Regions from separate parts of the Caballeronia sp. BCC1704 genome, predicted to be linked through region 2. Evidence: predicted binding sites of a transcription regulator. Region 2 holds the regulator's gene; each other region holds the start of a gene.
What was found. Region 2 encodes FliA, which starts transcription of late flagellar genes. Its sites were predicted from a motif close to CTAAAGTTTNNNNNNNNNNNGCCGNTA; they were not measured.

Region 1: a site for FliA is predicted at 1,923-1,949, ahead of HWX53_RS21100 (DUF4088 family protein). Genes of this name have one in related genera too.
Region 3: a site for FliA is predicted at 2,009-2,035, ahead of HWX53_RS02215 (flagellin domain-containing protein). Genes of this name have one in related genera too.

Annotation. Positions count from the first base shown of each region.
Region 1 covers NZ_CADFFT010000004.1:285,003-289,164, reverse strand. Annotated here, with positions in the region: gene HWX53_RS21105 (ATP-dependent helicase) at 1-1,060, shown strand, start outside; gene HWX53_RS21100 (DUF4088 family protein) at 1,073-1,837, opposite strand; gene HWX53_RS21095 (AzlD domain-containing protein) at 1,979-2,302, opposite strand; gene HWX53_RS21090 (AzlC family ABC transporter permease) at 2,299-2,976, opposite strand; gene HWX53_RS21085 (AraC family transcriptional regulator) at 3,438-4,162, opposite strand, start outside.
Region 2 covers NZ_CADFFT010000001.1:217,207-221,368, reverse strand. Annotated here, with positions in the region: gene flhF (flagellar biosynthesis protein FlhF) at 1-704, shown strand, start outside; gene HWX53_RS01040 (MinD/ParA family protein) at 697-1,614, shown strand; gene HWX53_RS01035 (RNA polymerase sigma factor FliA) at 1,635-2,366, shown strand; gene HWX53_RS01030 (GGDEF domain-containing protein) at 2,371-3,453, opposite strand; gene HWX53_RS01025 (histidine kinase dimerization/phospho-acceptor domain-containing protein) at 3,653-3,883, opposite strand; partial or broken gene HWX53_RS27525 (transposase) at 3,990-4,162, shown strand, end outside.
Region 3 covers NZ_CADFFT010000001.1:477,303-481,464, forward strand. Annotated here, with positions in the region: gene fliD (flagellar filament capping protein FliD) at 1-935, opposite strand, end outside; gene HWX53_RS02215 (flagellin domain-containing protein) at 1,090-1,914, opposite strand; gene HWX53_RS02220 (HAD family hydrolase) at 2,156-4,162, opposite strand, start outside.

The DNA.
Region 1 (4,162 bases), on a different contig from region 2:
CGTCGTTTCGGTCGCCGACGAGGCGGATCAGGCGCGTTATGTCGTCGAAAAGGTGCTGGAGGCGCGCGAGGCCGGCATGAAGCTCAAGTCGCAGGCGGTGCTCTTTCGCGCGGCGCATCACAGCGCGACGCTCGAAATCGAGCTCACGCGGCGCAACATTCCGTTCGTGAAGTTCGGCGGCCTCAAGTTTCTGGACTCCGTGCACGTGAAAGACGTGCTCGCGGTGCTGCGCTGGGCCGAGAATCCGCGCGATCGCGTCGCGGGCTTTCGCGTCGCGCAACTGCTGCCGGGCATCGGGCCGGCGATTGCGGGGCGCTTACTCGATAGCGTCGCGCAGGCCGAGCGCGCGCCGACCGCGATCGCCGCGTTCGGAGCGCCCGCGCGGGCGAGCGAAGACTGGCCGCGCTTCGTCGCGCTCATGGGCAAGCTGTGCGGCCGCGAATCGCCGTGGCCCGCCGAATTCGAGATGATCCGCCGCTGGTACGAGCCGCACCTCGAACGCAATCACGAAGACGCGGCTATCCGCATCGGCGACGTATTGCAGATGGAAAGCATCGCGTCCACGTACCCGACGCGCGAGCGTTTCCTCACCGAACTCACGCTCGATCCGCCCGACGCGACGAGCGACGAGTCCGGCGTGCCGCTCATCGACGAGGACTATCTGATTCTCTCGACCATCCACTCGGCGAAGGGGCAGGAGTGGCGCAACGTGTTCGTGCTGAACGGCGTGGACGGCTGCATTCCGTCCGATATGGGCACGGGCAGCGACGAGGAAATCGACGAAGAGCGCCGCCTGCTGTATGTCGCGATGACGCGGGCGAAAGAAGATCTGCACATCGTCACGCCGCAGCGTTTCTACGTGCACAACCAGACGAATCTCGGCGATCGCCACGTGTGGGCGCAGCGCACGCGCTTCATTCCGCCGCATCTGATGCAGCACTTCGAGGCCGGCGCATGGCCGCCGGTGCCGGTCGCGGCTGCGCCGACGGCGGCGGGCCTGGCCGCGGCGGCGAAAGCGAAGATCGATATCGCCGCGCGGCTGAAGGGAATGTGGGAGTAGGGCCGCGCTCGTTCAGCGCGGGGCGCGTGAGGCGCGCGGCACGCGCGGCGCGCTGCCGAAAATGCTGCGCAGCCACGCCGCGAAGCGCGTGAAGCCGTCGTAGGGTTCGTCGACGAAAAGCTCCGGCCGCATCGAGCGCAGATATTCCAGCAGTTGCTGCGCTTCCTGTTTCTGGATCGATCCGTAGAAGATGCCCAGCCGCAGCAGCGCGCGCAGTTCGCCGAGCTTTTCGCGCGCGGTGGAGCCGACGTTCGTTTCCACCGCGATCTTCGCATCGAAGACGCGCTGGCGCAGCGAATCGGCGAGCCGCCAGGCGGGCGTCTGCATCTTCTGCTCGACTTCGCGGATATCCACCGCCGCCGACTTGATCTGCGAGGCGAGCACGTCCACCTGCGAGGCGTCGCCCTTGGCTTCGGTGACGATGGCCGTCGCCCATTCGCGCGACGCTTTCACCAGATCCTCGGCGCTCCAGTCGGAGCGGATCGCGAACGCGAAGCCATGCTCGGCCGCCTGCCGGATCAGAATTTCGACGACATCCGGGAACTCCTTGTCGAGCGCGCGCTTGGCCCACGCATACTGGCCGTGCGTGAGCATGCGCTGCACGGCCTGCTCGGTGAGCGGCGTGTCGTTGTCGAGCAGCTTCGCGCGCAAAAAGTCCTCGAACGACGGCGTGACGAACTGCGGGTCGAGCTTGAGCGACAGACGCAGGAACGCCTCGAAGTCGCGATTCAGCGACGCGATCGTTTCATCGCGCAACGAAAGAGTGATTTGACGCATGTCGGTTTCCGGTTCCGCGCTCGGCTGGCCCGATGGCGGGAAATGCTGTCGGCCTGCCGCGCGGGCGGAGTCCGTTCGTTTCAGATAACGGCGGAGCGGCCGGAAACTTGAGGGCTCTAGAAAGGCGCCTCGCTTCGGTGTTCAGCGCAGCACGACGAGCTGCCAGACGAAGAACACGCCGAGCGATACCGCGATCGTTAGCAGCGCGCGGCGTGTCAGCGCGCAGACGGCGATCGCCGCCAACGCCGCGATCAGTTGCGGATTGCGCCACGTCAGCTCGGCGCCGTTGCCGTGCGGCGAGACCGTCATCGGCACGATGATCGCGGTGAGCACCGTCACCGGCACGAAGCCGAGCGCCGTGCGCACGACCGGCGCAAACGACAGCCGCTCGCCGAGCACGAACACCGCGGCCCGGATCAGATACGTGACGAGCGCCATGCCGACAATCAGGATGACGTAGTTCATTGCGCGCGCTCCTTGGCGTCTTTCATGCGCGGTTTCTGTTCGATGAGCGTCAGCAGCAAGCCCACGGCGACGCCGGCGAGCACGGCCGCGAGCAGCCCGAGCTTGTACGGCCAGCCTTGCCACGCGAACGACAGCACGCCCGAGGCCAGCGCCGCCGCGATGAAGCGCAGCGCCACGAGTTGCGGAACGATGATCGCGATGAACGTGGCGACCATCGCGAAATCGAGCCCGAGCGACTTGAGCCCCGGAAACGCTGCGCCGAAGAAGAGCCCGATGAGCGTCCACGCTTGCCAGTTCGCATACATCGCGAGACCGGAGCCGAGAAAGTAGTGCGGCCCTGTTTCGCCCGGCGCGCGCGCTCGATAGTGCGCGTAGGCGACGGCGAACACTTCGTCGGTCAAGAGGCCGGCCAGCGCCCAGCGCCAGCGCGCGGGCAGATGCGCGACGTAGGGCGCGAGCGTCGCCGAATAGAGCACATGGCGCAGATTGACGACGAAGGTCGTCGCCCAGATGACGGCGAAGCTCGCGTGTCCCGCGATCATGCCGGCCGCGATGAACTGCGCCGAGCCCGCGAAGACCGCGAGCGACATCAGCTGGCCGTGCCAGAGCGTGAGCGGACTAGCCGTGACGAGCGTGCCGAAGATCACGCCGAAGGGCGCGGCGCCGATCATCATCGGAATGGTGTCGCGAGCGCCGGCGGTGAGTTCCCGCCAGGCGTTGCCGGATGGTGCGTTCAAGATCGTCCTCCTGATTCGCGGAGGATAAGGCGGCGTGAATGCGAAAGCTTGTACGTTCTTGCGGTGTCAGTGTTGTCGCGCGCGGTTGCTTGGGCGGACGCGGCCGTGATGCAGATTGCGGTGCTGTGCGATCCCGGAGTGGTTTCCGTTGCACGCGTCGTGCGTGCGAAACGAGGGTGCATCGGCGTGGTGGGCGTCGGTGTTGGCGTTCGTGTTGACTTTGGCGTCACGGTCGGGTCGCGCTCGCCGCCGACGGCACGCGACTCACGCCCTCCTGCAACTCACCGCCAGCGCCCCCGGCGCAACGCGGAACGGCTGCTTGCCGTGCCGCGTGAAACAGCCGCGGTCGGCGAAGCCTCTCGCCGTTCACGGCGAGCAACTCCCGCACTCCCGGCCAATCACCGCCAGCGCCCCGGCGCGACCCCGAACGCCCGCTTGAAATGCCGCGTGAAGTGGCTCTGATCGGTGAAGCCGCTCGCGGCCGCCACCTCCGCGATCGACGCCCCCGCGCGCAACGCCGGCAGCGCCCGCGCGATACGCAACTGATTGCGCCACGCATGCGGCGCGAGGCCCGTTTCGCGTGTGAAAAGCCGCGCCGCGTGAAACGTCGAAAGCCCGACGACGCGCGCCAGTTCGGCGAGCGTGACCGGTTCGAGCAGATCGTCGGCGAGGCGGGATTTCATCGTGGCGACGCGGGCGGCATCCGCGGCGGGCGGCCCGCACGACGGACGTTGCACCGCATGCCGGGCGAGCAGCGTCGTCACGGCATCGACGAGCGCCGTCTCAGCGGCGAGCGGATCGGCGCGGGTGGCGTCGTTTGTGGCATCGCTCGTCAGGCTTTCCAGCGCCCGATGCGCGCGCAAAAGCCGGCGCGCGAGATCGTCGTCGTGGATGATGTCGGTCGAGAACCACGGCGAAGCCGCGCGCGGCGACAGCTCACGCGCGAGCGCTTCCACGAACGGCACCGGCAGATAGAACACGCGATAACGCCACCCGGCGTCGACGGCGCGCGCGCCGGTATGCAGCTCGCCCGGATTGATGACCGGCACCGACCCCGCTTCCGCCACGTGATGCGAGCCGCGATAGTCGTAACACTCCGCGCCCGCTTCGATGACAGGCACCG
Region 2 (4,162 bases):
GCGGCGGCGTGTTCGCGCTGATGGGCCCGACGGGCGTCGGCAAGACCACGACCACGGCCAAGCTCGCCGCGCGTTGCGTGATGCGCTTCGGCGCGAGCAAGGTCGCGCTGCTCACGACCGACAGCTACCGGATCGGCGCGCACGAGCAACTGCGCATCTTCGGCAAGATTCTGGGCGTCTCGGTCCACGCGGTGAAAGACGCCGCCGACCTGCAACTCGCGCTGTCGGAGTTGCGCAACAAGCACATCGTGCTGATCGACACCATCGGCATGAGCCAGCGCGATCGCATGGTCTCCGACCAGATTTCGATGCTCTGCGGCGCGGGTCATCCGGTGCAGCGCCTGTTGCTGCTCAACGCGACGAGCCACGGCGACACGCTCAACGAAGTGGTGCAGGCTTACAAGAGCGCGGCCGATCAGCCGCCGCTCGCGGGCTGCATCCTGACCAAGCTCGACGAAGCGACGAATCTCGGCGGCGTGCTCGATACCGTCATCCGCTACAAGCTGCCGGTGCATTACGTCTCGACCGGCCAGAAGGTGCCGGAGAACCTGTACGTCGCGACCAAGCGTTTTCTGATCAAGAGCGCGTTCTGCATTCCGCGCGAGGGTTCGCCCTTCGTGCCGCAGGACGACGAGGTGCCGGCACTGCTCTCCGCATTGTCCGCGCGCGCCACCACCGAACTGCATGAGGTCCGCTTTGGATAAGTTCGTGCTCGATCAGGCCGAAGGTCTGAGAAGGCTGCTCACGCGAGGCGGTTCGCGCGTGGTGGCGGTGGCGGGCGGGCCGGCGGGCATCGGCTGCACGTCGGCGGTCGTGAATCTGGGCGCGGCGCTGTCCGTGCATGGCAAGGACGTGCTCGTGATCGACGAGCGGGCGAACGCGGCATCCGCTGCGCGCCTCGCCGGAACGTCGGGCGCAGGAGCGCTCGCCGCGGTGATGTCGGGCCGCGAAGCGCTTCAGGACGCGGTGACGCGCACGCCGTTCGGCTTCTCGCTGCTCGCCGCGCCACGCGACGAACGCATCAGCCACGACGCCGCGCAGTGCCGCGCGCTGCTCGACGGTCAGGCGGACATCGTTCTGATCGACGCGCAGCTCGATCGATACGGCGCGCTCTCGTCGCTCGCGGCGCAGGCGCATGACTTTCTCATCGTGACGCGGGTGGCCGCGTCCGCGATCACCGAGGCGTACGCGTGCATCAAGCGTCTGCACTACGCCCATGCGATCGGCCAGTTCCGCGTGCTCGTGAATCACGTGCAGAACCCGGCCGACGCGGCGGTCGCGTTCGACAACCTGTCGGGCGTCGCGAGCCGGTATCTGGCCGTGTCGCTCGTGCAGGCAGGGTATGTGTCCGAGGATGCGCGCGTCACTCGGGCGAAGGAGCTCTCGCGCTGCGTGGTGGAAGCGTTCCCGGCGACAGCCGCGGCGCGCGACTACCGGCAGATCGCGGCGGAGCTTCTGCATTGGCCGATGCGTCCCGCGCCGTCAGGGAGCGAGACGCAGGTCCGGAATGACGCGCGGTTTTCGGTTGGCGAGGCTGACAAGGGCGGACGGGAGACGGGACGCATGGCGTCGATGTTTTCCAGTCATGCATTGACCAGTACGGCGTCGATGTGATCAAGATTAAGGTGACTCAGATGTACAACGCCCAAGGCAAACTCTCACAGTCGGACGTCCTGACTAAATATGCGCCGCTCGTTCGTCGGCTCGGACTTCAGCTCGTCGCCAAGATGCCGGCGAGCGTCGATCTCGACGACCTGATTCAGGCCGGCATGATCGGTCTTCTGGATGCGGCGAGCCGCTACAAGGAAGATCAGGGCGCGCAGTTCGAAACCTACGCGAGCCAGCGCATTCGCGGCGCCATGCTCGACGAACTGCGTGCGAACGACTGGCTGCCGCGCAGCATGCGCAAGACGTCGCGCGAAGTGGAATCGGCGGTGCACAAGGTCGAGCAGAACCTCGGCCGCGCCGCGAGCGAAGTGGAAATCGCCGAGCACATGAAGATGCCGCTCGACGAATATCAGTCGATGCTGCAAGACCTGCACGGCAGCCAGCTGATCTACTACGAAGACTTCGACCGCTCCGCCGACGACGAGCCCTTCCTCGACCGTTATTGCGTCGACCGTTCGGACCCGCTGTCCGCGCTGCTCGACGACAGCCTGCGCGGCGCGTTGATCGAAGCCATCGACAAGCTGCCGGAACGCGAGAAGCTGCTGATGAGCCTCTACTACGAACGCGGCTTGAACCTGCGCGAAATCGGCGCGGTGATGGAAGTGAGCGAATCGCGCGTGTGTCAGCTGCACAGCCAGGCGGTCGCCCGTTTGCGCGCGAAGCTGCGCGAGCAGTCGTGGACGAGCGTCGAGGCGTAATGCGCTAGCCGGCTTCGAAGTCTCGCGCTTCGGCGAACACCGTTTTGCCGATGCCGAGACTTTTCGCGCGATACATCGCGCGGTCGGCGGCGCGCAGCACGGCGTGGATGTCGGCGTGGCGAGCGTCGGCGGCGCTCGACAGCATGCACGCGCCGATGCTCGCCGAGACCGAAACCGGCCGGCCATCCACCGACGTGATCGAAGCGAGCGCCGTGTGAATGCCCTCGGTGATCGCGAGGACGGCCGTGCGGCTCTGCGCCTGAAGCGCGAGCACCACGAACTCGTCGCCGCCCAGGCGCGCCACGGTGTCGCTGTTGGACATGCGGCGGGCGAGCACGTTGGCGAATTGCTGCAATAGCAGGTCGCCGACTGCGTGGCCGTAGGTATCGTTGACTTCCTTGAAGCCGTCGAGGTCGATCAGAAGCAGGACGGTGTCCTGCGTGGCGTCGGACATCGTGCGATTGACGATGTGTTCCAGCGCGTAGCGGTTCGCGAGACCCGTGAGCGGATCGGTCGATGCCTGACGCGCGAGATCGCGATTGGCGTTGCCGAGACGATCGACGAGCACCGTCAGATACACCGATGCCGCCAGCACGCTCAACGCGAGCCCGAGCGCGGCGGACAGGTTAGCGTTCCACCACGGCTGCCAGAGCGCGAGCGCGCCGATGACGGTCATCGCGGTGGCGCAGGAAACGGCGAGCGTGCGCTTGCCGTAACGGCAGCCCGAGCCGATAAGAAACCAGAAAACCACCCACAAGAGCGGCAGCGCGATTTCGCCGCCTGCGGCGAGCGCGGCGCCGACGAGCGCCTGATCGGCGATGGTCGTGACGATGAGCCGCTTCTTCGATGGCGACGCCATCCGGCTGACGATCAGCAGCGTGACCGCGCCGTACACCACATAGAGCCCGACAATTTGCGCGACCAGCGACGCATCGCGCGAAGGGTTAAACCACGCGTACGCAGCATAGGCAAGCAGCACCGCCGCGCCGAGCACGACGCGCAGCGTGGCTTGCTCGCGTTCGGGATGCCGAAGCGCCGCCCATGCGAACGCATGAGGCCAGCGTGGCGGGTGGTGGGCCTGCTGCATGTGAACCCCTCGATTTTGTTTTTGTTCGATCGACGCGGTCGGAATGGGCGCGGTCGGCCGTAGGGTTAACGGCAAAGCGTTGCGTTGCTTGAGTTTCGTGGGGGATGACGACGAAGCGACAGATGTGCGACTTGCCGCGCCCGGCTGGGATCGAACCAGCAAACCTTTGTCTTTCACTATGCCGTTGTAGAGCGTGCAATCAAGGGCCTTCCTGTACGCCGAGCAGCGGTGAATCAGCATGGCCGGTAAAGCCGGTGCCTGTTTCGGCAGACCGGACCGAGCGAGTCAATCTCGATCGGGCGCGTCCGAGTTGCTTGGAGCGCACGCGGAAGCCAGCGCCGTGGAGCCTAACCGAAACCTCGTGTGTGGTGCGCAGCGGCGCGAGCGGATTGCGCAACTCATGCGCGAGCATGGCAAGGAATTCGTCCATGCCGTCATCCACGAGGCTTCACCACCCAGTTCGTCGGAAGCGGCACAGCCGTTATTTCGACGCGGCGATTCTTCGAGGCATGAACTGACGGCCAAGGAGCCTTGTTATGCCACGCAAACGTAAGAAAGAAACAACGAGCGAATCGGGCGAAGGACTGAGCCCCGACCCCGAGTTGATCCAGCGACTGGTGGCCGCAACGCTTGACCGCGCGAATGAGAGAGCAACTGGCCGCGCAAAAGAAGACGATTTCCGAGCGCGCGCTAGGCGGCGAGCAGACGC
Region 3 (4,162 bases), 260 kb from region 2:
GAGCCGGCGCTTTTCGTGGAGTCGAACGACGACAGCGCGGCGGCCTGGCTCACGAACGAGTTGTACGCGTCGACGAACGCCTTGATCGTGCTCTTTTCCGTGGTCGTGTCGGATGAGACGGTCAACGTCTGGGTCGAACCCGCCGCAGCCGATGCCAGGTTCAGCGTCACGCCGCCGATCGCGGTCGTGAGCGTGTTCGTCGAGCTCGTGACGGCCGTGCCGTCGACCGTGAGCGACGCGTCCTGCGCCGCTGACGTCTGCGTGTAGTTGCTGCTGCCCGTGCTGTACGAAAGCGACGAATCGACGCCTGCGCCCGCCGTGACCGAAATGGTGTTGGCGGCGCCCGTCGTCTTCGACGCGAGCACGAGATGCTGGCCGTCGGTGCCCGTGACGATGGTCGCGCTGATGCCGGGATTGTCGCTCGCCGAATTGATCGACGACGCGATGCTCGCCAGCGTGTTCGTGCCGTCGAGCGTCACGTTCATCGAACTCGATCCGAGCGAAAGCGAGAGCGTGCCGGTGCCGAAGGTGTCGGTGGCGGCGTGCGCCGTCGACGAAATCTTCTGCGCGCTGGCGATGTTGTTGACCGTGATCGCATACGAACCGGCCACCGCGCTCGTGCCGGCCGTCGCCGTGAGCCCGCTGCCGCTCGCCGTCGCCGTGTACGCGGCGAGTCCGGTGCCGTCGGAAAGGCTCTTCAGCGCGGTTTGCACCGATGACAGCGCGGACTTGATCTGCGAGACGGCGGACAGAAGCGTGTTGTCGCTCGCCGTCTTGTTGGCGATCTGCGTGGCCTGGGCGGTGGTCTTCGCGGTGACGAGCGAGGAAACCAGCGTGGATACATCGAGCGTGGAGTTCGTCGCGCCGCTGATGATGGACTTCGCGGCAGCGGCCAGTGTGGCGCTGACGTCGGTACTCGAGGTGGTGGTGGTCATCGGATGCTCCGGACGGACTGCCTTATCTGTTTGCGAGCTTTCGTGAGCGCAGCGCCGATGAGGAATGTCGCTGCGCTAACGAAAGCTGGGAGGCGGGCCTCCCAGTGAACTGCCGAACCCCGCCCAATGTTGCGGCGGGGCAGGTCACATGCGCTTAGCCGAGGAGCTTCAGCACTTGCTGCGGCATCGAGTTCGCTTGCGCGAGAACCGAGATACCCGCTTGTTGCAGCACTTGAGCCTTCGACAGGTTCGCCGTTTCTTGCGCGAAGTCCGCGTCGGTGATGGCCGATTGCGCTGCGTTCAGGTTGGTCGACTGCGATTGCAGGCTGGTAACGGCCGACGTGAAGCGGTTCTGTTCAGCGCCGAGCGTCGATTGCAGCGTGTTGACGGTGTCGAGCGCCGTGTCGACCAGGCTGATCACGGACTGCGCGCCGCTTGCCGTGGAGATGTCGACCGATGCCGAGCCGAACAGGCCGGTCTGGCTCATCGCGGTGCTGCCGAAGTCGACGCTCAGCGTCTGGTTCGCCACTGCGCCGATCTGGAAGGCCACCGTCGAGACCGAGCCGGACAGCATGGCTTGGCCGTTGAACGTCGTCTGGCTCGAAACGCGGTCGAGTTCGCCGAGACGCTGGGTCACTTCCGTCTGGAGGTAGCCGCGCTGCGTGTCGGAGAGCGAACCGTCGGCTGCTTGAACGGCCAGCTGGCGAATACGCTGAAGGTTGTCCGTCGTGGAGCTGAGGCCGCCCGACGCCGTTTGAATCATCGAGATCGCGTTGTTCGCGTTCGACACGCCCTGGTTCAGCGCGTTGACGTACGACGTCATGTTCGTCGAAATCGCCAGGCCTGCTGCATCGTCAGCTGCGCTGTTGATGCGCTTGCCCGACGAGAGGCGGTTAATAGCCGACGACAGCGCGCTTTGCGAACCTTGCAGGTTCTTTTGCGTCGTTTGCGACAGGGTGTTGGTGTTGATGTTCAACATTTCAAATTACCTCGTTGGTAAAGGCGCTACTAGTCTGAGTCTGAATGCGGCGTCGCGATATTTAATGTGTTTCGCTGACTGCCTTACCTAAGGATTTCGGCCCACGGGAAAGAAACTTTAGGCCGAAGATCGAATGCGATTCGAATTTTCACGGAGTCTGCCGGCGCCTTGGCCGGCAGGGCTTAAAAGCAATTACGGCCGGGCCGGCTACACCTTTACAGGCAGCCGGCCCGATATCTCTTCATGAGGCGAGGGCGGTGTCAGCCTTCTGAACCCAGGAAAGCGGGCGGAACGTCAGGCGCATCAATTGCCGCGTGTTTCCGGCCATGGCAGGCACATAGATCAGTCCGTTCGGCGACATCTCGAACATGCCGGATTCGCGCTCAGTCATGCCGTCGTAAATGATCTCGCTCCCAGGCGAGAGCGCGCGCTGGCGATCGAACTCAATACGCGTATCCAGCGTTTCCGCGGGAAAGGTTGTCGCCGACGCAATCTGAACCCAGTTCATCTCTTTGCCGAACATGAGCGCGACGTCGAAGTCGGAAATGGGCACGACGAGCGAATAGAAGCCGTCGTAAGTCGCGCGCGCGGTCAGCGTCTCGGTCGCGGTTTCATTGCCGCGCACGAAAAGCGCGGGAATTCGCGTCTCGCGGTACGTCGTATCGTCGACGGTGAAATCCAGACGGTGACGGCGCACGGCCATTAGAAAGATCGCCTGATCGATGCCTGCGTGGCGCATCTCGTACGGATAACCCGGACGAAAACCCTTGCCGATGCTGCGCATATAGAAGGGGCCGCGCTGACGAAGCCCTTCGATGCCCGCGTCGTTATCCGCGACGTTGAATGCGTGAATGGACGCCCCGTTGATCTCGAACACCGTCTCATTGCCGCCGGCCACTTCGTCGCGGTCCGGGAGATACAGTAGGCGTGCGAGGCAGATGGCCGCATCGACGCGTAGTCGTTCAGGCGTCAGGCGGGGAAAGCCGGTGGCCGGCATCGCGGCCATATCGCGGACAAAGCGGACGCAAGCATCCTGGATTTCGCCGCTTTGCGCGATTTGCTTCTCGCTTTTCGCAGATTGGTTGAGAAGCGGCGTGCCGTCGTCCGTGAAGTCATACACGCTGCCGGTTTTGAGCGAGCACATCTGCTCGAAATGGCCGATATGCGCGATCAACATCTCCATCACGTTTTCATCGGCCCAGCGGCTGTCGACGACGCCCGCGCGATCCGCGCGCCAGCCGGGTGTATCCAGCGAAACGAGATAGCGCCCGACGATCTCCACGTCGTAATACTTCTTGAACAGTTTGCCGAGCGAGCGCTGAATAGAGCCGTAGTAACCCAGATCCACGATCACGAGCGTGTCGCCGCGCTCCAGCCCGACGGTGCGCTGCAGATGGCGAAAGAGCCGCTGACGAAGCGCCGCGCTGCGTTCGATGATGAGCTTCACCATGCGCGGTTCCAGCACGAGACGCCGGAACGTCTGCAGCGAATTGGCGGACGCGTTTGCCTCGGCCAGCAGTTTGCCGGTTTCCTTGGGCGGCAGTTGCAGTTGGTCTGCGCCGAACTTCATCATCTGCGGGTTGATGACCTCTGTACTCAGATAACGCTCGATGGCCTCGCGGCTGTCGAAGGTCGAACCGGCGGCGACGAACCGCCCGACGTACGCTTCATTGCCGATCGGGCCGCCGTGCAGCGCTTCGCATGCCCGATGAATCAGATGCCCGTCGCGCAGCAGAAACGCGAGCTTGTGCGGCGTGCCACGCGCTTTGAGATCCTCATGCGTGTCCAGCACGAAGCGCGCGAACGCGTGCATGATCGGGCCGACCGACCAGTAGCCGATGCGCTCGTTCGCGCTCATGTCGCGGCCCTGTTGCAGGGAGCGCATGGCGTGATGCAAGCTCGGCGCGGGCTTCGTCGCGCGGATCGACGGAAAGAGGACGCGCGCCGCCATCAGCCGCTGTCGGTCCGCTTTGTGCATCTCTTCGTCGCGCTGCTGGAAATGCAGAACGCCGATGCCCATCTGCTGTGGAACGGCCCAGTCCGCGTACGGGTTGTCGCCGGTATGGAGAATCTCCGACGGCGCGACGCCCAGCCGTTCCGTCACGACATTCCAGAGTCCCGTGGACTTCGAGACGCCGAATTCGGACGAACAAAACACGACGTCGATGAGCGATTCGAGCTCCGGCGCGGTTGTAAAAAGAATGCGGCGCAATTGCGCCTCGGAGTAATAGGTATCGCTGACGATTGC